DNA from 4 places in the Leifsonia sp. NPDC058248 genome. Region 2 is predicted to be linked to each of the others. Evidence: predicted binding sites of a transcription regulator. Region 2 holds the regulator's gene; each other region holds the start of a gene.
The links. The regulator LexA, encoded in region 2, represses DNA repair genes until DNA is damaged. The targets are predictions, from matches to a motif close to TCGAACANNTGTTCGA.
Positions count from the first base shown of each region.

Region 1 (7,351 bases), on a different contig from region 2:
GGCATCCACGTTGATGCGCCACAGGATCGAGCGGAACTCCTCGTGCTCGGCGTCGGGGTCGAAGTTGCCCATGATGAACCCGACGACGTCGTCGCCGTCGAGCACGACGCGCTGCCAGGAGGTGGCCGGATTGCTCACGACGGCTGCCGCCGAGTACGAGACCGGCGACACGAACTGCTCCTGGCCTGGTTTCAGGCTGAGCGCGTTCGCCGCCACGATGTTCGACGCGTTCAACTCTTCAAGTCTCAACTCAGCCATAGCGAAAGGGTAACGTGCGGGTACGTTTCAGGCATAGTCGCGCTTTCAGCTGACAGCGGATCCATAGTCGCCGTGAGGACGCCGGGAAGAATTGTCTCGACGTCAAGATAGTTGCGCGGCTCCGGTAAGCTGTTCTCGGCCAAAAGATGGCACAGACTTGAGGAGATCCATTGGAAAAGATCACGGTTGACGGCACCGTCGTCGAGCTCGACGGCGACGAGATGACCCGCATCATCTGGCAGTCCATCAAAGACTCGCTGATCCACCCCTACCTCGACGTGAACCTCGAGTACTACGACCTCGGGATCCAGAAGCGCGACGAGACCGACGACCAGATCACCGTGGATGCCGCCAACGCCATCCTGAAGCACGGTGTCGGCGTCAAGTGCGCGACGATCACGCCCGACGAGGCCCGCGTCGAGGAATTCGGCCTGAAGAAGATGTGGCGGAGCCCCAACGGAACGATCCGTAACATCCTCGGCGGCGTCGTCTTCCGCGAGCCGATCATCATCTCGAACATCCCGCGCCTGGTGCCCGGCTGGAACAAGCCGATCGTCATCGGCCGTCACGCCTTCGGCGACCAGTACCGCGCCACCGACTTCACCTTCGACGGCCCCGGCACTCTGACGCTGAGCTTCACGCCGAGCGACGGGGGAGAGGCCCAGTCGTTCGAGGTCTACCAGGCGCCCGGCGCCGGCGTCGCTCTGGCGATGTACAACCAGGACGCGTCGATCCGCGACTTCGCGCGCGCGTCGTTCAACTACGGCCTCGACCGCCAGTACCCGGTGTACCTGTCGACCAAGAACACCATCCTCAAGGCCTACGACGGCCGCTTCAAAGACCTCTTCCAGGAAGTCTTCGAGGCCGAGTACAAAGACAAGTTCGACGCCGCCGGTCTCACCTACGAGCACCGCCTCATCGACGACATGGTCGCCTCGAGCCTCAAGTGGGAGGGCGGCTATGTCTGGGCCTGCAAGAACTACGACGGCGACGTGCAGTCCGACACGGTGGCGCAGGGCTTCGGCTCGCTCGGCCTCATGACGAGCGTGCTCACCACGCCCGACGGCAAGGTCGTCGAGGCGGAGGCGGCGCACGGAACCGTGACGCGCCACTACCGTCAGCACCAGCAGGGCAAGCCGACGTCGACCAACCCGATCGCCTCGATCTACGCCTGGACGCGCGGCCTCGCGCACCGCGGCAAGCTCGACGGCAACCAGGCGCTGATCGACTTCACGCACACCCTCGAAGACGTCGTCATCAAGACGGTCGAGTCGGGCAAGATGACCAAGGACCTCGCGCTCCTGGTCGGTCCCGACCAGCCGTACCAGACGACCGAGGAGTTCCTCGCGACCCTGAGCGACAACCTCAAGACGCGCCTCGGCTAGTCTCCGTCAGCGAGTGGATGGGCCCGGTGGGATGCTCCCGCCGGGCCTTTCTGCGCCGCCCTTGGTTTGGTCGGCGGGGCGAGAACGCCCCGCGCTTCGCTGCGCGACCGGCGGCGACTCGGTTCCATCACGAGTCCTGCGCAATCGCCGACGACGGCTATGGGTGGCCATGGAGCTCCGCGACAGGGCCGCGGCCGTCGGCAATTATGCGACGCTGGGCAGTCTGATGCGTCCTCCGGGGCGTGGTCGCTGGTGGGGGTCGATATGCGGCGGTGGGATGAAGTAGGGGACGTTGTCGCGCACGTGAATGTCCCATTCGTCTTGGTGAACCCAGTGGTGGTGGGAGCTGCAGAGCAGGATGCCGTTGGATAGGTCGGTGGGGCCGTAGTCGGCGTCCCACCAGCGGATGTGGTGCGCTTCGGTGTAGGAGGGTGGGTGAGGGCAGCTGGTCCAGGCGCAGCCTCCGTCGCGCTCGGCGAGGGCGAGTCGCTGCGCGCGACTGAACAGGCGGTGCTTTCTCCCTAGGTCCAGGACTTCACTGCGGCTGCTAAGAACGGCGGGGATGAGATGGGCGTCGGCAGCCATCCGCCGCGCAGTGCCGGCGCTGATCGGGCTGGGGATGCCGTCAACCTGCCCGACGCCGGTACCGGATTGCAGGGTGGCCAGGTCGATTCGGACCAGCGCCGTCACCGCGGGCTTGCCGTTCCCATCGCCGGTGCAAGTGGCGAGGTGCCGGAAGGCTTCCACAGCTACATCGGACCGGATCTGCGCCAGGCTCCGAGTCTCTGAAACGTCAGCCTCGGGGTCAGGGTCGGGGCCTCTGACGGTCGTGTCGTGGAATCGCACGGCTCGGAGTTCGTGGCCGACCATTGTGTCGATGGCGGTGACGACATATGCGGCGGATTCGGGGTTCAGGTACCAGTCGAGATGGGTCATCCCATCGCTCGTGGTGTTGATCGTCAATGACCGCCGCTGATGCTGGCGCCGCTCCCGGGGGAGGATGCCGTCCTGATCGAGCCGGTCGCGGACCTCTCCAGCCAGAGTGCGGAGTTCGGTGGCGGTCAGGTTCGGTGCGTGCTGTACAAGTATCAGCTCAGCCAGCTGCTGGTCGGTGCGGCCGCAGGCGGGGGCGGCCTTGCCGAGTTCGCGGACGATCACCGCCGCCTGATCCACACTCACCCACCCCGACCCGGCGGTGGCACCGTTGAACGGTGCGGAGAGCGCAGCCGCAAGCACGGGGAACGACGCCGGCAACACCTCACCGGTCAGGCCGACGCGGGGAGCGGTCGCCGCACCGACCAGGCAGTACTGACGGGCGGCCGGGACGGGGATCTGCCACCGCTCCGCAAGCAAGATTGCGGGGCTACCGTGACCGGCACGCGACACGGGGTTCTCGGAACCCACGAGCGTCGACCGGGAGACCAACTCGCCGACCGCCTTAAGTTTGACCGCGTCCAGAACCGCCTGCACATCCCCGAGCGCCGTCAACAGACTCAGAAGCTCATCACGTCCCAGCTGCCCCGACTCTGCACATTGCGAGAGCGCCTCCCTCAACACAGCAGCAGCGGCGGCGGGGGTGGTCATGAATCAAGTTCACCATGTACCACTGACACTTTGACCGGCAAATTCGGGCCTTGATCAGGTATTTGTCAGTGGATAACTTGCCCGGAAGCCCGCCTGTGGAGAAAAGTCGGCACTAGCACATACAGCTTCGATTTTCCGGACGCATCCGAATGTTACAAGTCGGTAAACCTCGCAGAAAGGGAGCCTGAAGACTTGCGCTCATTTTGTTCGTAAGCTTTACTAACAAACATGACCCCATCGGATGTGCAGCGAGGCACCGCGGCCGGCACCGCGGACCAGGGTGCCCAGCCCGCTCCATCCGCCCCCGGATTCACGCCGGGCCGGGCGCTCCGCCCGAAGGTCAAAGTGCTTCCCGAGCATGCCCGCGGCCACAACCGCTCGCTCGTGCTGCAGACCCTCTACCGATCGGGCCGGCGCAGCCGCGCCGACATCGCCCGTGAGACCGGGCTGACCCGGGTCACGATCTCCGACCTGGTCGCCGAACTCCTCGTCGAAGGGCTCGTCGTCGAGCTCGGGCAACGCGAATCCGCCCGGCCCGGCAAACCGGCCGTGCTCCTCGACATCAACCGCACGGCCTACCAGATCGTCGGCGTCGACCTGAGCGAGCACGCCACCTTCCGCGGCGCGGTCCTCGACCTCGACGGCACCATCCTCGAACGCGCCGAGGTCCCCCTCGAGAGCGCGACCGGCGCCGAGGCCACCGCCAAGGTCGTTCAGCTGGTCGACGACCTGCTGGCCCTCGTGACGGCGCCGATCCTCGGCATCGGAGTCGGCTCGCCCGGTGTGGTCGACCTCACCGGCACCGTGCTGACCGCCCCCAACCTCGGCTGGGTCGACGAAGCCCTCCAGCAGCGTCTGCAGGAGCACACCGGGCATCCGGTCGTCGTCGCCAACGACGCCAACGTCGCCGTGCTCGCCGAGCACGGATACGGCGATGCCGCCGGCGACATGATGCTCGTCACGGTCGGTCACGGCGTCGGCGCCGGGCTGCTCGTCGCGGGCGCGCTCGTCTACGGCAGCCGCTTCGCAGCCGGCGAGATCGGCCAGGTGATGGTCGGCACCGACCTCGGCCTCGAGGCGACCTACAACCGCGACCAGGTCCTCGAGCACTGGCTCAGCGTGCCGCAGCTGCAGCAGCGCATCCGTGAGGCAGAAGCGGCCGGTTCGGACGCCACCCCCATCCTGCGGGAGGCAGGGCAGCGCCTCGGCATCGCCCTCGCCCCCGTCGTCGGAGCGCTCAACCTCTCGGAGATCGTGCTGAGCGGACCGACCGAACTACTCGATGGCGCACTCGCCGAGGCGACCATCCAAACGCTCCGGAGCAGGACGATGGCCGAATTCCACGGCGATCTCACGCTGCGGATGACCACGCTCGGGCAAGACATCGTCCTGCGCGGCGCGGCCGTACTCGTCCTCTCCGGACAACTCGGGGTCTCGTAGAACAGCACCGCAGCACCCGAAACATCGACCCCAGCACCACGGTGTGGCAATCGCACACATCGACCACCTAAGAAAGGAACAGCAATGAAGAGAAAGCTCGTTGGCCTCGCCGCTGTGGCTACGGCTTCCGCTCTCGTGCTCGCCGGATGCTCCGCCGGAGGCGGCGCATCCGCTCCCAGCACGGACGGCAAGGGTAAGACCGTGACCCTGTGGCTCGTCGGCCCCGACACTCCCGACCCGCTGCGCACCTATCTCAAGACGGAATTCCAGAAGGAGACCGGCGCGACCCTCAACATCCAGCAGCAGGACTGGGGAGACATCGTCACCAAGCTGACGACGTCGCTGCCCGACGAGAACAACACGCCGGATGTGACGGAGATCGGCAACACGCAGTCGCCGACCTTCACCAACGTCGGCGCGTTCCTCGACATCTCCGACATGTACAAGGACCTCGGCGGTTCCGACCTCCTCCAGTCCTTCGTCGACGCCGGCAAGGTGGACGGCAAGAACTACACGCTGCCGTACTACTTCGGTTCGCGCTACGCCTTCTACCGCAAGGATGTCTGGTCTGCTGCGGGCGTCTCGGCACCCACCACCCTCGATCAGTTCAACACCGATGTCGCCACCATCACCGCCAAGAACCCGAAGGGAATCAAGGACTTCTCGGGCTTCTACCTCGGCGGCCAGGACTGGCGCAACGGCATCTCCTGGATCTTCGCCAACGGTGGTGACATCGCCAAGCTGGAGAACGGCAAGTGGGTCGGCACTCTCGACTCCGAGGGTTCGCTCAAGGGCCTCCAGCAGCTGCAGGACCTGTACAAGAACGCCTCCAAGGCTCCGAACGACGCCAAGGATTCGAACCAGTACATCTACCTGAACGACAGCGACCAGCTGACCGACGCCGACGGCAAGAAGACCGCTGACACGTCGCTCGCCGCCGCCACCATCATGGCTCCGGGCTGGGCGCACTGGTCGATCGGCGACGCCTCCACCAAGGACGACAAGGTCGTCCGCACGTGGAACGACGACACGTTCGGCACGTTCGCGCTGCCGGGCAACGACGGCAAGCCGGCCCCGGTCTTCGCCGGCGGCTCGAACATCGGCATCTCGGCCAAGTCCAAGAACCCGGGCCTGTCCAAGACCCTCCTGAAGATCATCTTCTCGAAGGAGTACCAGGAGATGCTCGGCAAGAACGGCCTCGGCCCGGCGAACAGCAAGTACACGTCCTCGCTCGGCGACGACCAGTTCGCGAAGGCTCTCATCGAGTCGGCGTCGAACTCGAAGCTGACCCCGGCGGCTCCCGGCTGGGCGGCTGTCGAGGCGGGCAACGTGATGGAGGAGTTCTTCAGCAAGATCAAGGACTCGTCCGACCTGAAGGGCCTCGCCCAGGAGTACAACACCAAGCTCAACGCTCTGATGAACGTCAAGTCTGGTAAGTGATCCGACCGTAATAACGAGCAGGCGGGGGCGCGGAAGACCCTTCCGCGCCCCCGCTCCTGCCCTCAGACTCTCAGGAAGGAGGAAAGACGTGACAACCACCCAGGAGCCCGTGAAGGCCGCCCCGCGCACGCCGCAGGCGTCGCCCGTGCGCAAGAAGCGCATCCAGTTCACCCCGTACGCCCTGCTGATCCCCTCCGTCGCCATCCTCATCCTCGCGCTGGGCTATCCCATCGTGTGGCAGCTCATCACCTCGATGCAGAGCTTCGGGCTCGCCCAGCAGTTCGGCCAGCCGGCGCCTTTCGTCTGGTTCCAGAACTACATCACGCTGTTCTCGGACTCGTACATGTGGGTCGTCGTCGGCCGCTCGATCGCGTTCTGCCTCGTGACGGCCGGCGTCACCGTCGTCATCGGCATCGGTCTCGCCCTGCTGATGAACGCGGTCAACAAGGCCGTGCGCATCACCCTTCAGATCTCGATGCTGCTGGCCTGGGCGATGCCCGTCGTCGCGGCGATGACCGTCTGGAACTGGCTGTTCGACTGGCGGCGCGGTGTCGTCAACTACACGCTGTCGTCGTGGGGGCTGGACTTCCAGAACCACAACTGGCTGCAGAACCCACTCTCGTTCTTCTTCGTCGCGATGGTCATCGTGGTCTGGATGAGCGTCCCGTTCGTCGCCTTCTCGGTGTATGCCGGCCTGACGCAGGTCTCCGGCGAGGTGCTCGAAGCGGCCCAGATGGACGGCGCGAAGGGCTTCCAGCGCCTCCGTTTCATCATCCTGCCGATCATCCGGCCGGTGCTCGGCATCGTGCTGCTGCTCCAGATCATCTGGGATCTGCGGGTCTTCACGCAGATCAAACTGCTGCAAGACAAAGGTTCGATCGCGAGCGAGACCAACCTGCTCGGCACCTACATCTACCAGCTCGGCGTCGGCTCCAGCGACTTCGCGATGGCGAGCGCCGTCTCGGTCTTCGTCCTCATCCTGACCGTCGCGATCAGCTGGTTCTACGTGCGCACCCTGCTCAAGGAGGACGAGTCGTAATGTCTCAACTCACTATCCGGGCCGAAGCCCCTGCCGACGTCACCGGACCCCGCAGATTCAAACGCAGGATCAAGCCGTCTCGCGTGGTCCTCGGCATCCTCGGTGTCGTGATCTCGCTGATCTGGGTGTTCCCGGTCTACTGGATGGTCAACTCGTCCCTGCTGCCCGACGTGGTCCTGCAGGGCGGCGTTCCCACGTGGCTCCC
Region 1 is NZ_JBHVXB010000006.1:20,462-27,812, reverse strand. Features, by position in the region: gene ACFVV5_RS10955 (GNAT family N-acetyltransferase) at 1-258, opposite strand, end outside; gene ACFVV5_RS10950 (NADP-dependent isocitrate dehydrogenase) at 429-1,643, shown strand; gene ACFVV5_RS10945 (DUF222 domain-containing protein) at 1,848-3,227, opposite strand; gene ACFVV5_RS10940 (ROK family protein) at 3,456-4,667, shown strand; gene ACFVV5_RS10935 (extracellular solute-binding protein) at 4,752-6,107, shown strand; gene ACFVV5_RS10930 (carbohydrate ABC transporter permease) at 6,217-7,146, shown strand; gene ACFVV5_RS10925 (carbohydrate ABC transporter permease) at 7,146-7,351, shown strand, end outside.
Region 1: a site for LexA is predicted at 3,278-3,293, ahead of ACFVV5_RS10945 (DUF222 domain-containing protein). Genes of this name have one in related genera too.

Region 2 (7,351 bases):
CTCATCCGCGAGTTCCTGGATGCGGGCATCCGGCGCTTTCTCGCCGTTCGCGGCGACCCGCCCGCGGACCTCCCCGAGGGGGAGACCGGTCTCGGCGACCTGCACAGCTCTGCGGAACTCGTCCAGCTCATCCACCGGGTCCAGGCCGAGCGCGTGCCGTACGGCGAGCTGGCGGTGCCGGGCCTCGATGCTCGCACCGTCCTGTCCAGCCGCGAGCACGTTCAGATCGCCGTGGCCGCGTTCCCGAACGGGCATCCCACCTCGCATTCGGTGAGCCAGGACATCGACACGCTGCTCGCCAAACAGGCCGCCGGCGCCAACCTCGGGATCACCCAGCTGTTCTTCCATCCCGAGGACTACCTGAGCTTCGCCCAGAAGGCCAGGGACGCGGGCGTGCAGTTCCCGATCCTGCCCGGGATCATGCCGGTGACCAGTCCCGCACGACTGCGCCGGATGCTCGAGCTGAGCGGCGACGACCTGCCGAGCGACCTCGCCATCCAGCTCGAGATCGAGCCGACCGAGGAGGGGCAGCGCGAGATCGGAATCGCCTGGGCGACCGACTTCTCGCGTCGCCTGCTCGACGGTGGCGCTCCGGGCATCCACCTGTACACCTTCAACCAGCACGAAGCGGTGCTCGCCGTGCTCGAGCGCACCGGACTCCTGCCGGCCAGCACCACCGGCAGCACCACCCACTGAAAAGGAACCACGCAATGACCGACACCACTCCGCGCCCCGCCTTCCCGACGGGGACGATCATCGGCTACCCGCGCATCGGGCGGCGACGCGAACTCAAGAAGGCCGTCGAGAGCTTCTGGGCGGGCGCGACCACGGCCGACGAGCTGGAGGCGACCGCCGCGTCGCTGCGGGCGGAGACGCGCGAGCGTCTGGCATCGCTCGGCCTGGGGCGCACCGACGCGTCGATCCCGGAGAGCTTCAGCTACTACGACCAGGTGCTCGACGCCGCGGTCACCGTCGGCGCGATCCCGTCGCGTTTCGCCTCGCTGGCGGATGCGTCGGGCGCCGTCGATCTCGCCGGCTACTTCACCATCGCCCGCGGCGAGGGGGAGAACGCACCGCTGGAGATGACCAAGTGGTTCGACTCGAACTACCACTACCTGGTGCCGGAGATCGGCCCCGAGACCGACTTCCGGCTGGCGTCCGACCGCATCGTGGGCCAGTTCGAGGAGGCCGCGGCGGCCGGTTTCGTCACGCGGCCCGTGATCGTCGGACCGGTCACCTTCCTGCTGCTGAGCAAGGCGAGCGACGAGGCGCCCGAGGGGTTCCGCCCCCTGTCGCGACTCGCCGACCTGCTGCCGGTCTACCGGGAACTGCTCGGCCGTCTGGCCGCCGCGGGCGCCCCGTGGGTGCAGCTCGACGAGCCCGCGCTGGTCAGCGAGAGCATCGAGGACGACCGGGATGCGGTGCTCGCCGCTCTGGCTGCTGCGTACGACGCGCTCGGCTCGGTCGACGGCCGGCCGGGGCTGTTCGTGGCGGCGCCGTACGGCAGCCTGGACGACGCACTGCCGGTGCTCGCCGCGTCGCCGGTGGAGGCGCTGTCGCTCGACCTGGTGCGCGGAAGCGTGCCGAGCGGTCTCGACGCGGCCACCGCATCCGGTCTCGCCGCCAAGACCCTGGTCGGCGGAGTCGTCGACGGCCACAACATCTGGCGCGGCGACCTGGAGGCGGCGTTCGGCACCCTCACGGAACTGCTGGCGCTCAGCCCCGAGGTGGCGGTCTCGACCTCGACGTCGCTGCTGCACGTCCCGCACGATGTGGACGACGAGCCTGCGCTCTCCGGCGAGTTGAAGAGCTGGCTGGCGTTCGCCGACCAGAAGGTGGCGCAGGTCGCGACGCTCGCGGTCGGGCTCGTCGACGGGCACGAGGCGATCCAGGACGAGCTGAGCGCCGCCTCCGCCGCGCTGGCCGACCGGGCGTCCGCCCCCGGGGTGCGTGACGCGGCGGTGCGATCGCGCACGGCGGCCCTGACCGACGCCGACTTCTCGCGCGGAGACTACGCCGACCGCCTTGTGGCCCAGGATGCCGCGCTCGGCCTGCCGTTCCTCCCCACCACCACGATCGGCTCGTTCCCGCAGACCGGAGACATCCGGCGCGCCCGCGCCCAGCTGGCGAAGGGACTGATCAGCGAGGCGGAGTACCTCGGGCAGATGAAGGCCGAGATCAAGCGCGTCGTCGACCTGCAGGAGGAGATCGGCATCGACGTCGTGGTGCACGGCGAGCCCGAGCGCAACGACATGGTGCAGTACTTCGCGGAGAACCTTGACGGCTTCGCCGTGACCCAGAACGGCTGGGTGCAGTCGTACGGCAGCCGGTGCACGCGACCGTCGATCCTGTGGGGCGACGTGTCGCGGCCGAAACCGATCACGGTCGACTGGTCGACGTACACGCAGAGCCTCACCTCCAAGCCGGTCAAGGGGATGCTCACCGGACCGGTCACGATCCTCGCCTGGTCGTTCGTGCGCGACGACCAGCCCCTGGGTGACACCGCACGTCAGGTGGCGCTGGCCCTGCGCGACGAGATCGCCGACCTGGAGGAGGCGGGCATCCGGATCGTCCAGGTCGACGAGCCGGCGCTGCGGGAGCTCCTGCCGCTGAAGCGCGCCGCCCACGCGGCGTACCTGGACTGGTCGGTGGGCTCGTTCCGCCTGGCGACGGCCGGGGTGCGCGACGAGACGCAGATCCACACGCACCTCTGCTACTCGGAGTTCGGTGTGGTGATCGACGCGATCCGCAACCTGGACGCGGACGTGACCAGCATCGAGGCGGCGCGGTCGCGGATGGAGGTCGTGCATGACATCCAGACGTCCGGCTTCGAGCACGGGATCGGCCCGGGGGTGTACGACATCCACTCCCCGCGGGTGCCTAGCGTCGCCGAGGTGACGGAACTGCTGGAGACCGCGCTCAGCGCCATCCCGGGCCGTCAACTCTGGGTGAACCCGGACTGCGGCCTCAAGACGCGCGGCTACGACGAGACGGTGGCGTCGCTGAAGAACATCCTCGCGGCGACGCGTGCGGTGCGCGAGAAGGCAGGCGTGCCGGCGTAGCCGCTGCCGGCTGGTTCTGTCGGCGGCGCAGGTGCTGCCGGGCGTTCGCAACTCCGGAGTCCTCGGCCCGATCCGGGCACGGACTCCGGAGTTGCTGTCTTTCCAGCGGTGCGCGGTGCGGACTTTCCGGAGTTGCGCGCGAGGCCAAGGAAGTCCTGAATTCAGGATGCCCGGAGCAGAGCCGGGCCGGGGCCGAGCCGAGTCGAGCGGAACCGCGCCGAGCCGGGCCGAGCACTGCAGCGTGAAGCCGCCGGCGGCGAGGATGATAAGACCATGGTCGAGATCTCGGACACGGACTTCGAAGCGATGGTCGGCGACGTGTTCGACGCACTTCCCGACGACATGGTCGGCCCTCTCGAGAACGTCGCCATCCTGATCGAGGATCAGCCGGCCGGAGCGCGACCGCGACTGTACGGGCTCTACAGCGGACATCCGCTCACGCGCCGTGGCGTGTACGGGTTCGGCGAACTGCCCGACCGCATCACGCTCTACAAGAACAACCTGGCCGCGAGCAGCCGCAGCCTCCCGGAGTTGAAGGCACGCGTGCGCGTGACCCTCGTCCACGAGATCGGCCACTATTTCGGCCTCGACGACGACCGTCTGCGCGAGCTCGGCTGGGCTTGACGCCCGGATGCACGCCGCGAAAGGCTGCCGTCCGCGTCCGGCCTAGACGGCGCGCAGGACCGCGACGACCTTGCCGAGGACTTCGGCGAAGTCGCCGAGGATAGGCTCGAAGTTGGAGTTGCGGGGGAGCAGCCAGGTGTGGCCGTCGCGCTGGCGGAACACCTTGACCGTGGCCTCCTCGTCGAGCATGGCCGCGACGATGTCGCCGTTCTCCGCCGTCTTCTGGGTGCGGATGACCACCCAGTCCCCGTCGCAGATCGCGGCGTCGATCATCGAGTCGCCGACGACCTTCAGCATGAACAGCTCGCCGTTGCCGACCAGCTGGCGCGGAAGGGGGAAGACCTCTTCGACCTGCTGCTCGGCCGTGATGGGCACACCGGCGGCGATGCGTCCGACCAGCGGCACCATGGCGGCGTCGCCGACCGGCGTCTGGTTCTCGAAGTCGAGGCTCTCGGACGGGGAGGGGAGGTCGATGAGGATCTCGAGGGCGCGCGGCCGGTTGGGGTCGCGGCGCAGGTAACCGCTCAGCTCGAGCTGGTTGAGCTGGTGGGTGACGCTGGAGAGGGAGGAGAGCCCGACGGCGTCACCGATCTCGCGCATGCTCGGCGGATAGCCGCGCTGGCTGACGGAGCGCCCGATGACGTCGAGGATGGCGAGCTGTTTCTCGCTCAGGTTCTTGCGACGACGGGTGCCCCCGCGCTCGCGTCCCGCCTGGTTGTCGTTCGACACAGTCGTCCCTTCATGACCCGCCATCGCATCCGGCCCGCCCGAATGTCGGTGGTGCCTGGTTGAGTGAACTCCAGACAATCGAAACTGTATCCACGATGCAGCGGCAAAACAAACATGTGTTCGAGTGTGTCTCGATATTCGTGTAAATATCTGCCGTGAAGACGCGCTTGAGGTTTCGAACATTCGAAGATATATTCGGAACACAGCTTCGCATCCGGCCTGCCGGCCAAGCACCGGGTGCGGAATCTTAGGAGGTCACGACAATGAGCACAGCAGCGATCACGATGTCGTCGTCGAAGTTCGACATGCCAGCAGGCGTCCACACGCGCCTGCGTCTCACCCGTCGGGGGCGCGTCGTCCTCACCTCGCTCGCCTCCGTCCCGATCGTGGTGGGCGCCCTGGTCTTCGCGCTCAACGGCGGCGGCGCGGCCGCGAGCGGAGATCACGCCGCGGTGCACTTCCAGCACGTCACGGTCCAGTCGGGCCAGTCGCTCTGGAGCATCGCCGAGAAGGTCGCGCCCAGCGCGGACCCGCGTGATGTGATCGCCGACATCGTCTCGCTCAACCAGCTCGACTCGGCCGTGGTGTCTCCCGGGCAGCGCATCGCCATCCCGTCGCAGTACGCCCACTGAGCCGAATCCTATGCGGGCGACCCGCCCTGATGCTCATCGACCGGATGTTCGGCCACCGGATGCTCGGCGACCGCATGTTCGGCCATCGGATGCTCGCCGCAAGCTGAGTACGACGACGTAATACGCCCAGAGCAGGCAACTAGCATTGAACGGTGACTTCCCTTTCCGATCTCCCGATTCGCGATGACCTGCGGGGCAAGAGCCCCTACGGCGCACCACAGAAAGTCGTTCCTGTGGCGCTCAACGTGAACGAGAACACGCATCCGATCCCGGATGACGTTGCGGAAGACATCGTCGTGCGGGTCGCGAAAGCCATCGGCGGCGTCAACCGGTACCCCGACCGAGAGTTCACCGAACTGCGTGAGAGCCTCGCGGGCTACCTGGGGCACGGGCTCACCGCCGAGAACATCTGGGCCGCGAACGGATCCAACGAGGTCATCCAGCAGATCCTGCAGGCCTTCGGCGGGCCGGGCCGCAGCCTTCTCGGCTTCGCGCCCACCTACTCCATGTACCCGCTGCTCGCCTCCGGCACCGGCACCGCCTGGCTGGCCGGCGTCCGCGACGACGATTTCGAGCTGTCACCGGAGACCGCGGGCGCGGAGATCCGCCGGCTCGACCCCGACATCGTGATCCTCTGCGCGCCGAACAACCCGACGGGAACTCCGCTGTCGCTCGAGACGATCGAGGCGGCCTACGACGCTGCCCGTGGCATCGTCGTCGTCGACGAGGCGTACGCGGAATTCATGCCGGACGACCAGCCGTCCGCTCTGGCGCTGCTCCCGGGCCGGCCGCGGCTATTGGTCTCGCGCACGATGAGCAAGGCGTTCGCGTTCGCCGGCGCGCGCGTCGGCTACCTCGCGGCCGACCCTGCCGTGACCGATGCCCTTCGCCTCGTCCGTTTGCCGTACCACCTCTCCGCCCTCACCCAGGCGGCGGCCGTCGCGGCGCTCGCGCACTCCGACGAGATGCTCGCGATGGTCGGCGAGATCCGCGTGCAGCGCGACCGCCTGGTGACCGAACTGGCCGCCCTCGGCTACCGGCCGCACCGCAGCGGCAGCAACTTCGTGCTCTTCGGTGGCGTCGGCGACCCGAACGCAACATTCGAGGGGCTGCTCGAGCAGGGCGTGCTGATCCGCGACGTCGGCATCCCGGGACACCTGCGGGTGACCGCCGGAACGGAGGCGGAGACGACCGCGTTCCTCACGGCGCTCCGCTCGCTCGGCCGCCCCGACGGGGCCGAGACGGAATCGGCTGCCCCGGTAAGCTCGCAGTCATGACCAATCGCACGGCCACACTGCAGCGGGAGACCAGCGAGTCGAGCATCGAGCTGAGTCTCGACCTCGACGGCAGCGGGCAGACCGACATCGAGACCTCGGTGCCGTTCTTCGATCACCTGCTGACGGCGTTCGCCAAGCACTCGCTCACCGATCTGCGGGTTCGCGCATCCGGAGACACCGAGATCGACGTGCACCACACGGTCGAAGACGTCGGAATCGTGCTCGGCCAGGCGATCAAGCAGGCACTCGGCGACAAGCGCGGCATCTCACGGTACGGAGACGCCCTCGTGCCGCTCGACGAAGCGCTCGTGCAGGCGGTCGTCGACATCTCCGGGCGACCGTACCTCGTGCACACCGGCGAGCCGGCCGGGTTCGAGTTCCACCTGATCGGCGGGCACTTCACCGGATCGATGCTGCGCCACGTGTTCGAGGCGATCTCGTTCAACGCCGCCATCACGACGCACATCACCGTGGTCGCAGGACGCGATCCGCACCACATCGCCGAGGCCGAGTTCAAGGCGTTCGCGCGAGCGTTCCGGCAGGCGAAGGCCCTCGACCCGCTGATCACCGGCATCCCGTCGACCAAGGGCGCCCTGTGAGCAGGCCCGACGTCGTGGTGTTCGACTACGGATCGGGGAACGTGCACTCGGCCGCCAAGGCGCTCGAAGCCGCCGGAGCCGATGTCGAGCTCACCGGCGACCGTGCTCGCGCCCGAGAAGCCGACGGTCTCGTCGTGCCGGGGGTGGGGGCGTTCCGGGCCGTGATCGACGCGCTCCGGGCATCCCGAGGCGACGAAGTCATCGACCGCCGGCTCGCCGGCGGACGCCCGGTGCTCGGAATCTGCGTCGGGATGCAGGTGCTGTTCGACCGCGGGCTCGAACGCGGAACCGACACCGAAGGACTCGGCGAATGGCCGGGTGCGATCGACCGGCTCGACGCCGAGGTGCTCCCGCACATGGGCTGGAACACGGTCGAGGCTCCCGACGGGTCGGTACTGTTCGACGGCATCCGCGACGAGCGCTTCTAC
Region 2 is NZ_JBHVXB010000007.1:111,368-118,718, forward strand. Features, by position in the region: gene ACFVV5_RS12945 (methylenetetrahydrofolate reductase) at 1-696, shown strand, start outside; gene metE (5-methyltetrahydropteroyltriglutamate--homocysteine S-methyltransferase) at 711-3,062, shown strand; gene ACFVV5_RS12955 (metallopeptidase family protein) at 3,336-3,686, shown strand; gene lexA (transcriptional repressor LexA) at 3,729-4,439, opposite strand; gene ACFVV5_RS12965 (LysM peptidoglycan-binding domain-containing protein) at 4,679-5,047, shown strand; gene ACFVV5_RS12970 (histidinol-phosphate transaminase) at 5,200-6,324, shown strand; gene hisB (imidazoleglycerol-phosphate dehydratase HisB) at 6,321-6,923, shown strand; gene hisH (imidazole glycerol phosphate synthase subunit HisH) at 6,920-7,351, shown strand, end outside.

Region 3 (7,351 bases), on a different contig from region 2:
CCAGCGGGATCGAGGCGTCCCAGGTGGTCGCCGAGGTCGTGAACTCCGTGCCGGGACCGCCGGTCGTCGGTTCCCGGGAGCGGGCGGCGAGCAGCGTGGCGGACGGGTCCGCGGTGTGACCGGCGCCCATGACGACGGCCGGCCGGCGCGCACCACCTGGTTCGCGCCGCGCTGGAACCTGAGCCCAGCGGTGGTGGCCGCCGTCGTCGCGTCGGTGGTCTGCCTCGTCGCCGGGTTCGTGGCAGCGCGGGTCGACCTCGCGCTCGTCGCGGCGCCGCTCATCGTCTCCGCGGCGCTCGCCTGGGATCGGCGGCCGTCCGAACGACTGCGGGTGGGCATCCGGGCCCAGGTCGAACCCGCGGGAGGCGCGACCCTCGCCGCCTCGGTGCACGCCCACGCGGATGCTCGCGCAGACGCGTTCGAGCTCCGGCTGTCCCTGCACGACCAGCCGCCGATCGAAGCGGTCGTCTCGACCCGGGCGGCAGCACGGCTCGGCGCCGCTCTCACCGTCGGGCACTCCGGCCCGCAGAGCTTCGTCGCCGTCGAGGTCCGGATGCTCGGAGCGGACGCCTCGATCGTCAGCGAGCCGACCCCGGTCGTCACGGCGGACCGCGTCGTGCCGCCGCGCGTGCTGCCCGTGCGCAGCCTCCCGTTGCCGTACCGGCTGGGCGGGCTGACCGGTCCGCACGACTCGGCGCGGCCGGGAGACGGCGGCGAGTTCCGCGATGTCGACCGCTTCACCGCCGGCGACCGGCTGCGTCGCATCGACTGGAAGGCGACGGCGCGGCGCGCCCAGCTGCCCGGGGAGCTCTACGTGCGCCGGACGATGGCGACATCGGATGCCGCGATCCAGTTCGTTCTCGACAGCCGCGACGACCTGACCGCGCGGGTCGCCGACTGGGCCGTGCCGCATCCGCTTCCCGGCGTCAGCTCGCAGGACCTCGCCCGGGAGGCGGCGGCCTCGCTCGCCGGCGCCTACGTGGCGGCGGGGGACAGGGTCGGGTTCGACGACCTCGCCGACGCGGCCCGCGGCATCCCCGCCCGCTCGGGCGCGCGCCATCTCCAGCGCGTGCTGCGAGCCGTCGCGCTCACGGGGCCGCGCGGTGTCGCCACCGAACGTGTGCGGGCTCCGATCCTGCCCCCGGGAGCGCTCGTCTACGTGCTGTCGACGTTCCTCGACGAGCAGGCGCTCCGGCTCGCCCTCGTCTGGCGCGCCGCCGGCCACCGGGTGATCGCGATCGACGTGCTGCCCGATCCGAGCACCGACGATCTCGCGGCGCGCGAGGCTGTGGCGCTGCGGGTCGTCCAGCTGGAGCGCACACTGCGCTTCCGCCGGCTCACGGCGGCCGGGATCGACCTGCTGCGGTGGCAGGATACGCCGGGCGCGGCCCCTGAGGCCCGTCTGCGCGAGCTGAGCCGGCCGAGGAGGCGGCGATGAGCGTCGCAGGGACGGCCGCTCCCGACCTCGGACGGGTGTTCCCCGGCTGGGCGCTGCGGGCCGCCTTCGCCGCGGTCGCAGTCGGGCTCTGCGTGGCCGAGGCGACGGCCGGATTCTGGCTCGGAGTCTCGCTCCTCCTCGCCGCAGCCGCCGTGGCGATGCCGCGCTGGCTGACGGCGTGGTTCCTGATCGGCGTCCTCGCGTTCACGGTGCTCCTGCGCGACCAGAGCGTCGCCGACTGGCACCCGTATGTGCTGATCGCCGGAGTCCATCTCCTGCACATCCTCGGGTCCTGGATGCTCGTGGTCGCGCCCTCCGCGCGCGTGCAGCCGGCCGCACTCTGGCCCAGCGCGCGGCGGTTCGTCCTCGTCCAGGCGCCGGTGCAGCTCGTGGCCGCGGGTGCCCTCGCGCTCGCCTCCGCGTTCTCGGGCGCGTCCGTCCTCGGGCTCGCCGTCGTCGCCGGTGCGGGGGTTCTCGCTCTCGCCGTCGCCCTCGCCGCGCCCCTCCTCGTGCGGCCACGCGGCTGAGGTTGCAATGTCGGTGGTCCGGCATAGACTCGGCGCGTGCCGGGGCACGGCAGCGGGGGATCGGTTACAATCGAACATATCTTCGATCCGCGGTGCGCGAACACGGCCCGGGCCCCCACTTGAGTAGCGGAGAATTGATCGAGTGACTATCAGCAAGGTAACCGGATCCCACCTCAGCGTCCGGGGCGCACGTGTGCACAATCTGCACAACGTCGACCTCGAGATCCCGCGCGATTCCCTGGTGGTGTTCACCGGTCTCTCGGGGTCGGGCAAGTCCTCGCTGGCATTCGACACCATCTTCGCCGAAGGGCAGCGCCGGTACGTCGAGTCGCTCTCGGCCTACGCCCGCCAGTTCCTCGGGCAGGTCGACCGGCCCGACGTCGACTTCATCGAGGGTCTGAGCCCGGCGGTCTCCATCGACCAGAAATCCACCAACCGCAACCCGCGGTCGACGGTGGGCACCATCACCGAGATCTACGACTACATGCGCCTGCTCTGGGCTCGCATCGGCGTGCCGCACTGTCCGGTCTGCGGTGAGCCCATCCAGCGCCAGACCGTCCAGCAGATCGCCGACCAGCTCATGGAGCTGGAGCCAGGCACCCGCTATCAGGTGCTCAGCCCGGTCGTCTCGCAGAAGAAGGGCGAGTTCGTCGACCTCTTCAAGGAGCTCGCGGCCGGCGGATACTCCCGTGCCATCGTCGACGGCGAGCAGATCCAGCTCAGCGATCCGCCGACTCTCAAGAAGCAGTACAAGCACGACATCGCAGTGGTGGTCGACCGTCTGGTGGCCGGTCCCGATATCCTGACCCGCCTCACCGACTCGCTCGAGACGGCACTCCGCCTCACCGACGGCATCGTGCAGGTCAACTACGTCGACGCCGAAGGCCCCGACGCGTGGCGCACCTTCAGCGAGAAGCTGTCGTGCCCGAACGGCCACCCCATCCAGCTCACCGAGATCGAGCCGCGCACCTTCTCGTTCAACGCACCGTTCGGCGCCTGCCCCGAATGCTCCGGTCTCGGAACACGGATGTCCGTCGACGAAGACCTGCTCCTCGGCGACGACGAGCTGAGCATCGCCGAAGGCGTCATCGTGCCGTGGACCACCCAGGGCAAGGGCCTGTTCAACTACTACGAGAAACTGCTCGACGGTCTGTCGCGCGATCTCGGCTTCTCTCTCACGACCCCGTGGCGCGAGCTGAGCTCCGAGGTGCGCAACGCCGTGATGCGCGGCGACAACTTCGAGGTCAAGGTCAAGTGGAAGAACCGCTACGGCCGTGAGATGAGCTACACCTCGGGCTTCGAGGGCGTCGTGCCGTACATCGAGCGTCAGTACCTGCAGGCCGAGACCGACTCGCAGCGTGCCCGCTGGGCGGAGTACCTCCGCGAGGTCCCGTGCCCGGTGTGCGGTGGCAAGCGACTCAAGCCGGAGGTCCTGGCGGTCCTGGTGCACGGCGCGAGCATCGCCGACGCATCCGAGCTGAGCCTGATCGACGCGCGCGCGTTCATGGACAAGCTCCACCTCACCGAGCGTGAGGAGAAGATCGCGGCCCAGGTGCTGCGCGAGATCAAGGTCCGCCTCGACTTCCTCATCCAGGTCGGGCTCAACTACCTCAACCTGTCGCGGGCCGCCGCCACCCTCTCCGGCGGAGAAGCGCAGCGCATCCGGCTCGCCACGCAGATCGGCTCCGGGCTGACCGGTGTGCTCTATGTGCTCGACGAGCCCAGCATCGGTCTGCACCAGCGCGACAACCGCCGGCTGATCGACACCCTGATCGCCCTGCGCGACCTCGGCAACACGCTCATCGTCGTCGAGCACGACGAAGACACAATCCGCACCGCCGACTGGATCGTCGACATCGGTCCGGGCGCAGGAGTGAACGGCGGCCACGTCGTGCACTCGGGCTCCTACCACGACCTGCTCGCCAACACGAAGTCGCTGACCGGCGACTACCTGGCCGGCCGCAAAGAGATCGAGACCCCGTCGAAGCGGCGGCCGATCGACAAGAACCGCATGATCTCGGTGGTCGGAGCAGAGGCCAACAACCTCAAGAAGGTCACGGTCGACTTCCCGCTCGGCACCTTCGTCGCCGTCACGGGCGTGAGCGGTTCGGGCAAGTCCTCTCTGGTCAACGACATCCTCTACCGGGTGCTCGCCAACCGGCTGAACGGTGCGCGCAAGCTGCCCGGCAAGCACAAGGCGGTCACCGGCCTCGACAACCTCGACAAGGTCGTGCACGTCGATCAGGCCCCGATCGGCCGCACCCCGCGCTCGAACCCCGCCACCTACACGGGCGTGTTCGACCGCATCCGCACCCTGTTCTCCGAGACGATCGAGGCGAAGACCCGCGGGTACCTTCCCGGCCGGTTCAGCTTCAACGTCAAGGGCGGCCGCTGCGAGGCCTGCTCGGGAGACGGCACGATCAAGATCGAGATGAACTTCCTGCCCGACGTGTACGTCGCCTGCGAGGTGTGCGGGGGAGCCCGCTACAACCGCGACACGCTCTCGGTCCACTACAAGGGCAAGAACATCGCCGAAGTGCTCGACATGCCGATCAGCGAGGCGGCCGAGTTCTTCGAGCCGATCTCGGCCATCCACCGTTACCTGCAGACGCTGGTCGACGTGGGACTCGGCTACGTGCGTCTCGGGCAGAGCGCCACGACGCTCTCCGGCGGAGAGGCGCAGCGCGTCAAGCTCGCCACCGAACTGCAGCGCAGGTCCAACGGCCGGAGCGTGTACGTCCTCGACGAGCCGACCACCGGTCTGCACTTCGAAGACGTACGCAAGCTCCTTCTGGTCCTCAACGGCCTGCTCGACAAGGGCAACACGGTCGTCGTGATCGAGCACAACCTCGATGTGATCAAGTCGGCCGACTGGATCATCGACATGGGGCCGGAGGGCGGGGCCGGCGGTGGTCGCGTGATCGCGACGGGCACGCCCGAGCAGGTCGCCGAGGCACCGGGCAGTCACACCGGGTACTTCCTCAAGGAGCTCCTGCAGGGGGCGGAGAGCGCCCGGGGCGCCGCGTAGGATACCCGCGTGGCAGACACCGTCAGTTACCGGCCGAAAGCCGGGGAGATCCCCACCCAGCCGGGCGTCTACCGCTTTCGGGATGCTCATCGCCGGGTGCTCTACGTGGGCAAGGCGAAGAACCTCCGCGCACGGCTGAGCAACTACTTCCAGCCCCTGCGCAGCCTGCACGATCGCACCCGGCGCATGGTCACCACGGCGGCGTCGGTCGAGTGGACGGTGGTCGCGACCGAGTTCGAAGCGCTTCAGCTCGAGTACACCTGGATCAAAGAGTTCAACCCGCCCTTCAACGTGCAGTTCCGCGACGACAAGTCGTACCCGTACCTCGCGGTCACGCTCGGCGAGCGCATCCCGCGAGTGATGGTCACGCGCAACCGCGGCGTCAAAGACGCCCGATACTTCGGCCCGTACACGAAGGTCTGGGCCATCCGCGACACGGTCGACCTGATGCTCAAGGCGTTCCCGGTGCGCAGCTGCTCCGACGGCGTCTACCGTCGCGCCGAACTCACCGGGCGCCCCTGTCTGCTCGGCGACATCGGCAAGTGCGCAGCGCCCTGCGTCGGGCGCGTCACCCCGGAGGAGCATCGCGAGCTCGCAGAAGACTTCGTCTCCTTCATGGCGGGCAACGACTCGAAGTACATCCGGGCCCTCACCGAACGCATGAAGGCGGCGGCGAGCACGCAGGACTACGAGGCCGCCGCGCGCCACCGCGACGCGATCCAGGCGCTCGAGGCCGCGATGGGCAAGAGCGCGGTGGTGCTCCCCGACAACGTGGACGCCGACGTCTTCGGGATCGCTCATGACGAGCTGGCCGCGGCCGTGCAGCAGTTCATCGTCCGCGGCGGTCGCATCCGCGGCGTGCGCAGCTGGGTGGTCGACAAAGAGATCGACGTCGAACTCGGCGAGCTCGTCGAGACCGTCGTGCAGAACGCCTACGAGGGCACGGATGCTCCGCCGCGCGAGATCCTCGTCCCCGAGCTCCCCGAAGACGCGGCCGAGCTGGAGCTCTGGCTCACGGCCCGCCGTCACGAGATCGGCGACCCGTCGGCGCCGCGCGGCACGCTGGCGGGCCGGGTCGCACTGCGGGTCGCGCAGCGCGGCGACAAGGCCGCACTGGCGCAGACCGTCGAGATGAACGCCAAGAACGCGCTGGTGCTCTACAAGACGCGCCGCAGCTCCGACTTCGTGGCGCGCTCGAAAGCCCTCAACGACATCCAGGACGCCCTCGGCATGGCCGACGCGCCCCTGCGGATGGAGTGCTACGACGTGTCGCACCTCAGCGGCACCAACATCGTGGCCTCGATGGTCGTCTTCGAAGACGGGCTGCCCCGAAAAGACCAGTACCGGCGATTCAGCATCCCGGAGTCGACCGACGACACAGAGTCGATCTACCAGGTGATCACCCGACGGCTCGCCTACCTCAAGAACCCCGAGCTCGACGCGGTCGAGAACGGCGCGGCCCTGACGGCGGCGGAGGCCGCAGGCGCCGGGGAGCCCGGGAACGCCGGGGAGCCGACGAGCGAAGACGACCTCGCCGGCGACGACCCGGTCATCGACATCGACGCCGAACTGCAGGAGGCCGCCGAGAAGCGCCGCAAGAAGTTCTCGTACCCGCCCAACCTCCTCATCGTCGACGGCGGACAACCGCAGGTGGCCGCCGCCCGTCGTGCACTCGAGGAGTCCGGCGTCCAGGGCATCCAGCTCGTCGGAATCGCCAAGCGCCTCGAAGAGCTCTGGCTGCCCGACTCCGACTTCCCGGTCATCCTGCCCCGCAACAGCGACGCGCTGTTCCTGATCCAGCGCATCCGCGACGAGGCCCACCGGTTCGCGATCACGTACCAGCGCGCCCGCCGCAAACGCGATATCGGTTCGGTGCTCGGCGAGATCCCGGGCCTTGGCCCGTCCCGCGTCAAAGAACTGCTGAAGCATTTCGGCTCGGTCGCGCAGCTCAGAAAGGCGACCCCAGAGGAGATCGCGGAGGTTCGCGGGGTCGGCCCCACCCTAGCTGGGGCCATCCATGAACGACTCGCCAGTAGATAGGCTGAGCACACCACCCCGATCGCGAGGAGCGCGCCTGATGAGCACCGAACACGAGCAGCAGGAAGTGCTGATCGTCACCGGAATGTCGGGGGCCGGCCGCTCGACGGTCGCGAACGCGCTGGAAGACCTCGACTGGTATGTGGTCGACAACCTGCCGCCGCAGATGCTCCGCCCGCTGATCGAGCTGGCCAACCGGGCCGGCTCGACCCTCCCGCGCATCGCCGCCGTCGTCGATGTGCGCGGGCGCAACTTCTTCACCGACCTGCGCGACATGATCCAGAGCCTGCGCGAAGGCACCAAGGTGCGCGTGCTCTTCCT
Region 3 is NZ_JBHVXB010000002.1:300,417-307,767, reverse strand. Features, by position in the region: gene ACFVV5_RS04625 (AAA family ATPase) at 1-119, shown strand, start outside; gene ACFVV5_RS04620 (DUF58 domain-containing protein) at 116-1,438, shown strand; gene ACFVV5_RS04615 (hypothetical protein) at 1,435-1,965, shown strand; gene uvrA (excinuclease ABC subunit UvrA) at 2,108-4,993, shown strand; gene uvrC (excinuclease ABC subunit UvrC) at 5,003-7,033, shown strand; gene rapZ (RNase adapter RapZ) at 7,071-7,351, shown strand, end outside.
Region 3: a site for LexA is predicted at 2,036-2,051, ahead of uvrA (excinuclease ABC subunit UvrA). Genes of this name have one in related genera too.

Region 4 (7,351 bases), on a different contig from region 2:
CACCACGCTCAGCACGTCGACGACGGCCGCCGTCACGGTGAGCCATTGCTCGCCGGGATGCGGGACCAGCACGAGGCGTTCCAGGTCGATGCCGAACCGCCTGGCGGCCTCAGCGCCGAAATCGGGCATGCCGACCACGCCGCACCACGCGCCGGCCGCGCTCGGGCCGGCCAGCAGGGCCATGACGAGAGTGGTGGACCCGCGCACCGAATAGGCGGCCCCCGCCTTCAGCGCCCCGCCGGGCAGCAGGGAGGCGAGGACGGGATGCGTCTCCTGACGCCGGTCGTCGAGCTTGGTGGCCTGCATCTGCCGGATGCGCGACTGCAGCTCATGCACCTGCGCCCGGTCGGGGACCGGGGAGGCGAGGGCGGCTGCTGTCGTGAACACCCTTCAAGTTTCGAACATATGTTCGAAGATCGCAAATGCAATTTTCAGGGTGCAGAGAGGACGATACGCCTCCGGTGCGACAATCGACTATGCGCCCCACGTTCCCGGCCGCCGTCTACCTGTGCCTGCGCGACGGAGCGGACATCCTCTTGTTGCGGCGCGCCGGAACGGGTCACCGCGACGGGGAGCTCGCCGTGCCGGCCGGGCACATCGAGGCGGGGGAGTCGGCCACCCGGGCCGTCCTCCGTGAGACACGCGAGGAGATCCAGCTCGATCTCGCGCCGGACGACGTGCGCATGGCGCTCGTGCAGCACGGCCGCGCCGACGGCGACACCTACGTCGACTTCTTCTTCACGGCCGACCGCGGCGACGCGCAACCGGCCATCGGCGAGCCGGACAAGGCCTCGGAGCTGCTCTGGGCGCCGGTCGACCGGCTGCCGGCCGATGTCGTCCCGGTCGTGCGCCACGCCCTCGAGGCGATCGAACGCGGCGAGACCTACACCGAGTTCGGCTGGGACTGACGACGCGGACGGTCCGACAACGAGAGAAGGGGCCGGACCATCGGTCCGACCCCTTCTCCGAGCTCAACGACTAGAGCGGACGGATGTTCTCCGCCTGCAGGCCCTTCGGACCCTGGGTCACCTCGAACTCGACCTTCTGGTTCTCTTCCAGCGAGCGGTAGCCGCCCGTGGTGATTGCCGAATAGTGCGCGAAAACGTCAGCGCCACCGTCATCGGGGGCGATGAATCCGAAGCCCTTTTCGGCGTTGAACCATTTGACCGTACCTGTTGCCATGTCTCCTCCAGGAGCGAATTGTCGACCTCGAACGTCGAGGCCTCGCCTCGTGTTGTAAGCCTGCTCCTGAAAAGGTGGCCACGCTCCGCTTTGGGGACGTACCGCTCCAACACATGCAAAACACGTGGCGTATGGTCCAGCCTAGCGGCAGGAAAGCGAAAATTCACCCGTTTATGACCTCACGGTTCGGTGACGAAGTCGATCAGCTGCTCGACACGGCCGAGGAGCACGGGCTCCAGATCGGCGTAGCTGCGCACCGTCCCGAGGATCCGCTTCCATGCGTGAGCGACATCCGCCTGGGTCTCGTGGGGGAGTCCGAGTGCCTCGCAGATCCCGTGTTTCCAAGGGATCGAGCGAGGGATGTCCGGCCACGCCGCCAGCCCGACACGTGCCGGTTTCACGGCCTGCCAGATGTCGATGTACGGATGCCCGACGACCAGGACGTGCGCCCCGAAGGGCCCACCTGCGACTTTGTCGGCAATTCTACTTTCTTTCGATCCGGAGACCAGATGATCGACCAGAACGCCGATTCGGCGGTTCCGGTCGGGCGCGAACTCCCGAACGATCGCGTCGAGATCGTCGACTCCTTCGAGGTATTCGACGACCACTCCTTCGACCCGGAGGTCGTCTCCCCATACCCGTTCGACGAGCTCGGCGTCGTGCCTGCCCTCGACGAAGATCCGGCTGGCACGGGCGACACGCGCCTTCTGGTCGCCGACCGCGAACGATCCGGATGCGGTGCGCGCCCGCGACCCGCCGCCCGCCTTGCCGGGCACCACGAGGGTCACCGGTTCGCCGTCGATCAGGAAGCCGCCGCCGAGCGGGAACACCCGCTTCTTGCCGAAATAGTCCTCCAGTTCGACGGTCTGGACCTCGATCCGGGTGACGGCGCCGCAGAAACCGCTGGCGGCATCCTCGACCACGAGGTCGCGCACGGCCTCCACCTCGGGAACGGGCTTGCGGCCGGCGTTCTTCCAGTCGGAGGCCAGCACATCGGATCCATAGCGGTCGTACGTCACCCGGCGAGAGTAGTTCGCGCCGGCCGCCGACCGTCGGAGGCACGCGGCGGATGGGGTGAGTGATGGTCGCGGCTGGCGAGCGGGAGCTCGGGCGGGGGTCGCGCGAGCGGTCGCGGTGTCAGTCGAAGATGCGCACCAGCTGCCACGTGCGCCGGTCGTTGTCGTGCCGCACATCGAAGACGTGCGCCTCGCCGCGATCGTCGGTGGCCTGGAACCGCCAGCCGCCGATCTCCCTCGGCAGCGTTCCGACCCCGTAGTGGTGCTCGCCGAACGGTCGCCACCAGGCGCAGACATCCGCCCACACCGTCGGCGTGTCCGTCACGCGGTAGCGCGTCGTACGCCACACCAGCCGGGTCGGGATGCCCTCCTCGGTCGTCCACACCGTGACGGCCTCGTCGATCTCCGCCATTCTCTCCACCTCGATCAGTCGAACGTATGTTCGATTAACGAGTGTAAGACGATCCGCGTGCATCCGCACCCTGGATCTCGCCCCCGGGGCACCTGTCGACGGCATGACGACCGGTCGCGTCGCGAGGCGCCTGCTGCCATACTGGCGCCATGAACGACTTCTCCGACTCGTCCGGCGCATCGTTGCGCCTCAGCAACGCGGAGCGCGACCGCGCGGTCGCCGCCCTTCAGGCCCATGCCGGCGACGGCCGCCTCTCCGACGTCGAGCTCCAGACGCGGGTGCAGTCGGCCCGCTCGGCGGTCACGCGCGGAGACCTCGCCCCGCTGTTCGCCGACCTGCCCGGGTTCGTCGCCTTCGACGGAGGCCGCCCGCAGGCGCCGGGTGCCGGTTTCGGCTCCTCGACCGCCCAACGCCCGTATGAGAGCGGGTCGGGTCAGCCGTTCGGCCGCAACGGCTACATCATCGTCTCGATCACGCCGTTCATCGCGCTCATCCTGTTCTTCCTGTCGAGCTGGGTGTGGGGTTTCGCCTACAGCTGGCTGTGGTTCCTGCTCGTCCCGATCGTGGGCGTGATCGTCTACGGCAGTGGATACGGCGGGCGCGAACGCGACCGAGACCGCGACCGGCGCTGACCCGGAGACCCGGCGAAGCGCCGGCTCGCGCCTCCGCAGCGACTAGCCGAGCGTCGCGCCGAACACCAGGCCGAGCAGGTACGTCGCCGCGGCGGCGCCGAAGCCGATCCCGAGCTGGCGCAGCGCGCGCTTGAGCGGGGATGCTCCCGAGAGCAGTCCGACGACCGCTCCCGTGCCCAGCAGAACGATGCCGACCAGCACGGCGGCGACGATGACCGCGGTCGTTCCGCCCAGTCCGAACAGGTACGGGATGATCGGGATGAGCGCCCCCGAGGCGAAGAAGCAGAAGCTCGAGATCGCGGCGCTCCAACCGTTGCCGACCGCTTCGTGCTCGTCGATCGCGTCGACGTCGGAAGCGGTATCCGGTTCGACGGTGTAGGTGGAGAGCCCGTGCAGGACCTCGTCCGCATGGCTCTGCGCCTCGTCCGCCGACATCCCGCGCGCCCGGTACACGAGGGTGAGCTCGTTGGCGTCGACGTCGAGGTGGGGGAGCACCGACCGGGTCGCCGGGTTGGGGGTGGATGCCTCGAGCAGTTCGCGCTGCGATCGCACCGACACGTACTCCCCGGCCCCCATCGAGAGGGCTCCGGCGAGCAGACCGGAGATGCCGGTCAGCAGCACCACATGGGTGGGGACTCCGCTCGCGCTGATTCCGAGCACGAGCGCGAGGTTGCTGACGAGGCCGTCGTTCGCACCGAACACGGCGGCGCGGAACGTTCCGGAGAGCCGTTGCCGGCCCCGGGCGGCCAGGGCGCGGACGACCTCCTCGTGGATCTGCTCGTCGGCGGCCATCTGCGGGGTCGCATCCGTGTCGGCGCTGTACGGCGAACGTGCTTCGGCGCGCTGGGCGAGGGCGAGCACGAAGACCGAGCCGAACCGGCGCGCGAGGAAGCCGAGCACGCGCGTGCGGAGGTCGCCCCGCAGCGGCTTGCCCACCTGGTCGCCGAGGAGGTCGAGCCAATGCTGCTCGTGGCGCCGTTCCGCTTCGGCGAGGGCGAGCAGGATCTCCCGCTCCTCACCGCTCCGTCGGCCGGCCAGGTCGCGGTACACGGCGGCTTCCGCGCGTTCGTCGGCGAGGTATCGGCGCCAGCGGCGGATGTCGGCGGGACCGGGCTGGCGGGAGGACGTCTCGATGCTCATAACGGTAGACGAGTCTATGGGGCTTCCCTGCTCGGCGGGCTGCTCTGCGCGGCCCCGTCGGTGAAGCGGCGGCCCCAGTCGCGCATCCGCTCGACCAGCTCGGGCGGTGACACGGCCTCGATCGGCGCTTCGACCGCACCGAGGCCGAAGAGCGCCCAGTCGGTGCTGTCGGCGGTCATCCGGATGCGCGTGCGGCCGTCGTCGATCTCCTCGGCCTGCACCCACCGGCCGATCGTGGCTTCGACCTGAGCCAGGGGAGCATGGACGATCGCCTCGATCTGGAGCGTGGTCGGTGCGATGCTGCCGAGGGAGGCTGTGACGAAGTCGGCGGCGTCGTCGGCCGGCAGGGTGCGCGGGCGGAACCGGACGCCGGTGGGTCGCGGCTCGGCGAGCCGGTCCAGCCGGAAGCTGCGCCAGTCGAATCGGGTGAGGTCGTAGGCGACCAGATACCAGCGTCTCCCCACCGAGACCAGGCGGTGCGGCTCCACGCGTCGCTCGGTGCGCTGTCCGTCGCGGGCGACGTAGACGAAGTCGAGACGCTCCTCGTCGCGGCAGGCCTGGGCGACGGCGGTGAGCACCTCGGCGTCGACACTGGGACCGGGACGCAGCTCGCCGGCGACCGTTGCCGTGCGGAGGGCCTCGACGCGGCGACGCAGGCGCGGCGGCATGACCTGCACGACCTTCGCGAGCGCGCGGACCGAGGCGTCTTCGATGCCCGCGATGCCGCTCTGCGCCGCCGTGCGCAGTCCCACGGCGAGCGCCACCGCCTCTTCGTCGTCGACGACGAGCGGCGGAAGCGACGCGCCGGCGGCCAGCTGGTAGCCGCCGTCGACTCCGCGGGTGGCGTCGACCGGGTAGCCGAGCTCCCTCAGCCGGTCGACGTCGCGGCGCAGTGTGCGGACCGAGACCTCGAGGCGGTCGGCGAGCTCGCTGCCGGGCCAGTACCGGTGCGTCTGCAGCAGCGAGAGGAGCTGGAGGGTTCGGGATCCTGTGGTGGCCATGCGCTCAGTCTCGACGGTATTGCGGTCGGAAAGTGTCCGCTATCGAGCATACGCGCGTCGCGTGGGCCCCTCGCGTCAGCCTGTCGTCTCCGTCGTCAGAGCCGTCGCACCGGGCCGCGAGAGGGTGAGGATGGCCTCCGTGATGTAGGGGCTGCGTTCGAGCCGCGCGCCGACGGCCGCCAGGTCGGCTGCGACATCCGATTCGGGATCGTTGCCCACCAGGTCGACGGCGGCCACCAGGTAGAAGCGTTCGGGTCCGAGGAACTCGAGGTGCAGATAGGTCACCCTGTCGACCTCCGGATGTTCGAGCAGCACCACGAGCACCGCGCGTTGGACGCGGTCGGGCGCAGGCTCGCCGAGCAGGAACCGCCGGTTGCGGTCGATCAGGATGACCGCGACCACGGCGAGCAGCAGACCGATCAGGATGGACCCCATCGCGTCATAGACGGCCTGACCGGTGAGCTGATGGAGGAGCAGGCCGAGGAACGCGATGACCAGGCCGATGAGGGCCGCGGAGTCTTCGGCGAACACAGCTCGCAGCGTGGGGTTGGAAGTCCTCAGAACGTGCCCGATCGTGCTGACGCCCCGTCGCGTCGCCACCTCGTGGGCCTGGCGGTACGACTGCAGGAACGAGATGCCCTCGAACACGAACGACACCGCGAGCACGATGTAGCCGACCAGGTAGTCGCCGGCCGGCTCGCTGCTGCTCAACTGCGACACGCCGTGCAGAACCGAGACCACGGCTCCCGCCGTGAACAGACCGACGGCCGCGAACAGCGACCAGATGTAGGCGTCGCGACCGTACCCACCCGGATGCGCGGCGTCCCGTGGCTTGGCCGAGCTGCGTTCGGCCTGCAGCAGGAAGACCTCGTTGCCGGCATCCGCCCACGAGTGCGCGGACTCGGCCACCATCGACGCCGAACCGGTCAGCACGGCGGCGATCGTCTTGGCGATCGCGACCAGCACATTCGCGCCGAACGCGATGAGAACCGTGAGGAGGCTGGAGGATCCGCGGTCGTCCGACATGCGGCCAGCGTAGCCCCGGCTGCAGAGAACCCGGGTGCTCCGAATGCAGAGAACCCCGGTCGATGACCGGGGTTCTCTCTGTGTCCGAGGGGGGACTTGAACCCCCACGCCCTATACGGGCACTAGCACCTCAAGCTAGCGCGTCTGCCATTTCCGCCACCCGGACGAGTGTTTTCGGCAGCAGGCCGAACCGGCCGCCGAAGAAAGACATTAGCATGAAAAGCGTCACCGATTTCACACCTCGGTCGCGTTGATAGGTTGAGTCTATGACGGATTCCCGCAACGAGAGTCAGCTCGACGAGACGGCGATCATCGCCCGCGATCTGATCCGCTTCGACACCACCAATTACGGCGAGGGCCGCTCGAACGGCGAGACGGACGCCGCGGAGTACGTCGAGGCGAAACTGAGGGCGATCGGCCTCGAGCCGCGCATGTTCGACTCGGACCCGGGGCGCACGAGCGTCGTCGCGCGTGTCGCCGGGCGCGACGCGTCGAAGCCTGCTCTGGTCGTGCACGGGCATCTGGATGTCGTACCGGCCGATCCTCACAACTGGACGGTCGATCCGTTCGGCGGCGTAATCAAGGACGGCCTGCTGTGGGGCCGCGGCGCGGTGGACATGAAGAACATGGACGCGATGATCCTCACGGCCGTGGGCGACATCCTGGGCGCGGGCGGGCAGCCCGAGCGCGACCTGGTCGTGGCCTTCTTCGCCGACGAGGAGGACGGCGGCCGTCGCGGCTCGCACTATCTCGTCGACAACCATCCGGAACTCTTCGCCGGTGCGACCGAGGCGATCAGCGAGGTCGGCGGCTATTCGATCGAGCTCGACGGCAAGCGCGCCTACCTGATGCAGACGGGGGAGAAGTCCCTCGTCTGGATCAAGCTGATCGCCCGGGGACGCGCAGCGCACGGTTCGCGCCTCATCCGCGACAACGCGATCA
Region 4 is NZ_JBHVXB010000002.1:243,606-250,956, reverse strand. Features, by position in the region: gene ACFVV5_RS04355 (hypothetical protein) at 1-387, opposite strand, end outside; gene ACFVV5_RS04350 (NUDIX domain-containing protein) at 477-908, shown strand; gene ACFVV5_RS04345 (cold-shock protein) at 979-1,182, opposite strand; gene ACFVV5_RS04340 (DUF3097 domain-containing protein) at 1,362-2,201, opposite strand; gene ACFVV5_RS04335 (DUF6504 family protein) at 2,320-2,610, opposite strand; gene ACFVV5_RS04330 (DUF1707 domain-containing protein) at 2,760-3,242, shown strand; gene ACFVV5_RS04325 (VIT1/CCC1 transporter family protein) at 3,285-4,382, opposite strand; gene ACFVV5_RS04320 (helix-turn-helix transcriptional regulator) at 4,397-5,383, opposite strand; gene ACFVV5_RS04315 (cation diffusion facilitator family transporter) at 5,459-6,409, opposite strand; tRNA gene ACFVV5_RS04310 (tRNA-Leu) at 6,491-6,575, opposite strand; gene ACFVV5_RS04305 (M20/M25/M40 family metallo-hydrolase) at 6,676-7,351, shown strand, end outside.
Region 4: a site for LexA is predicted at 2,629-2,644, ahead of ACFVV5_RS04335 (DUF6504 family protein). Genes of this name have one in related genera too.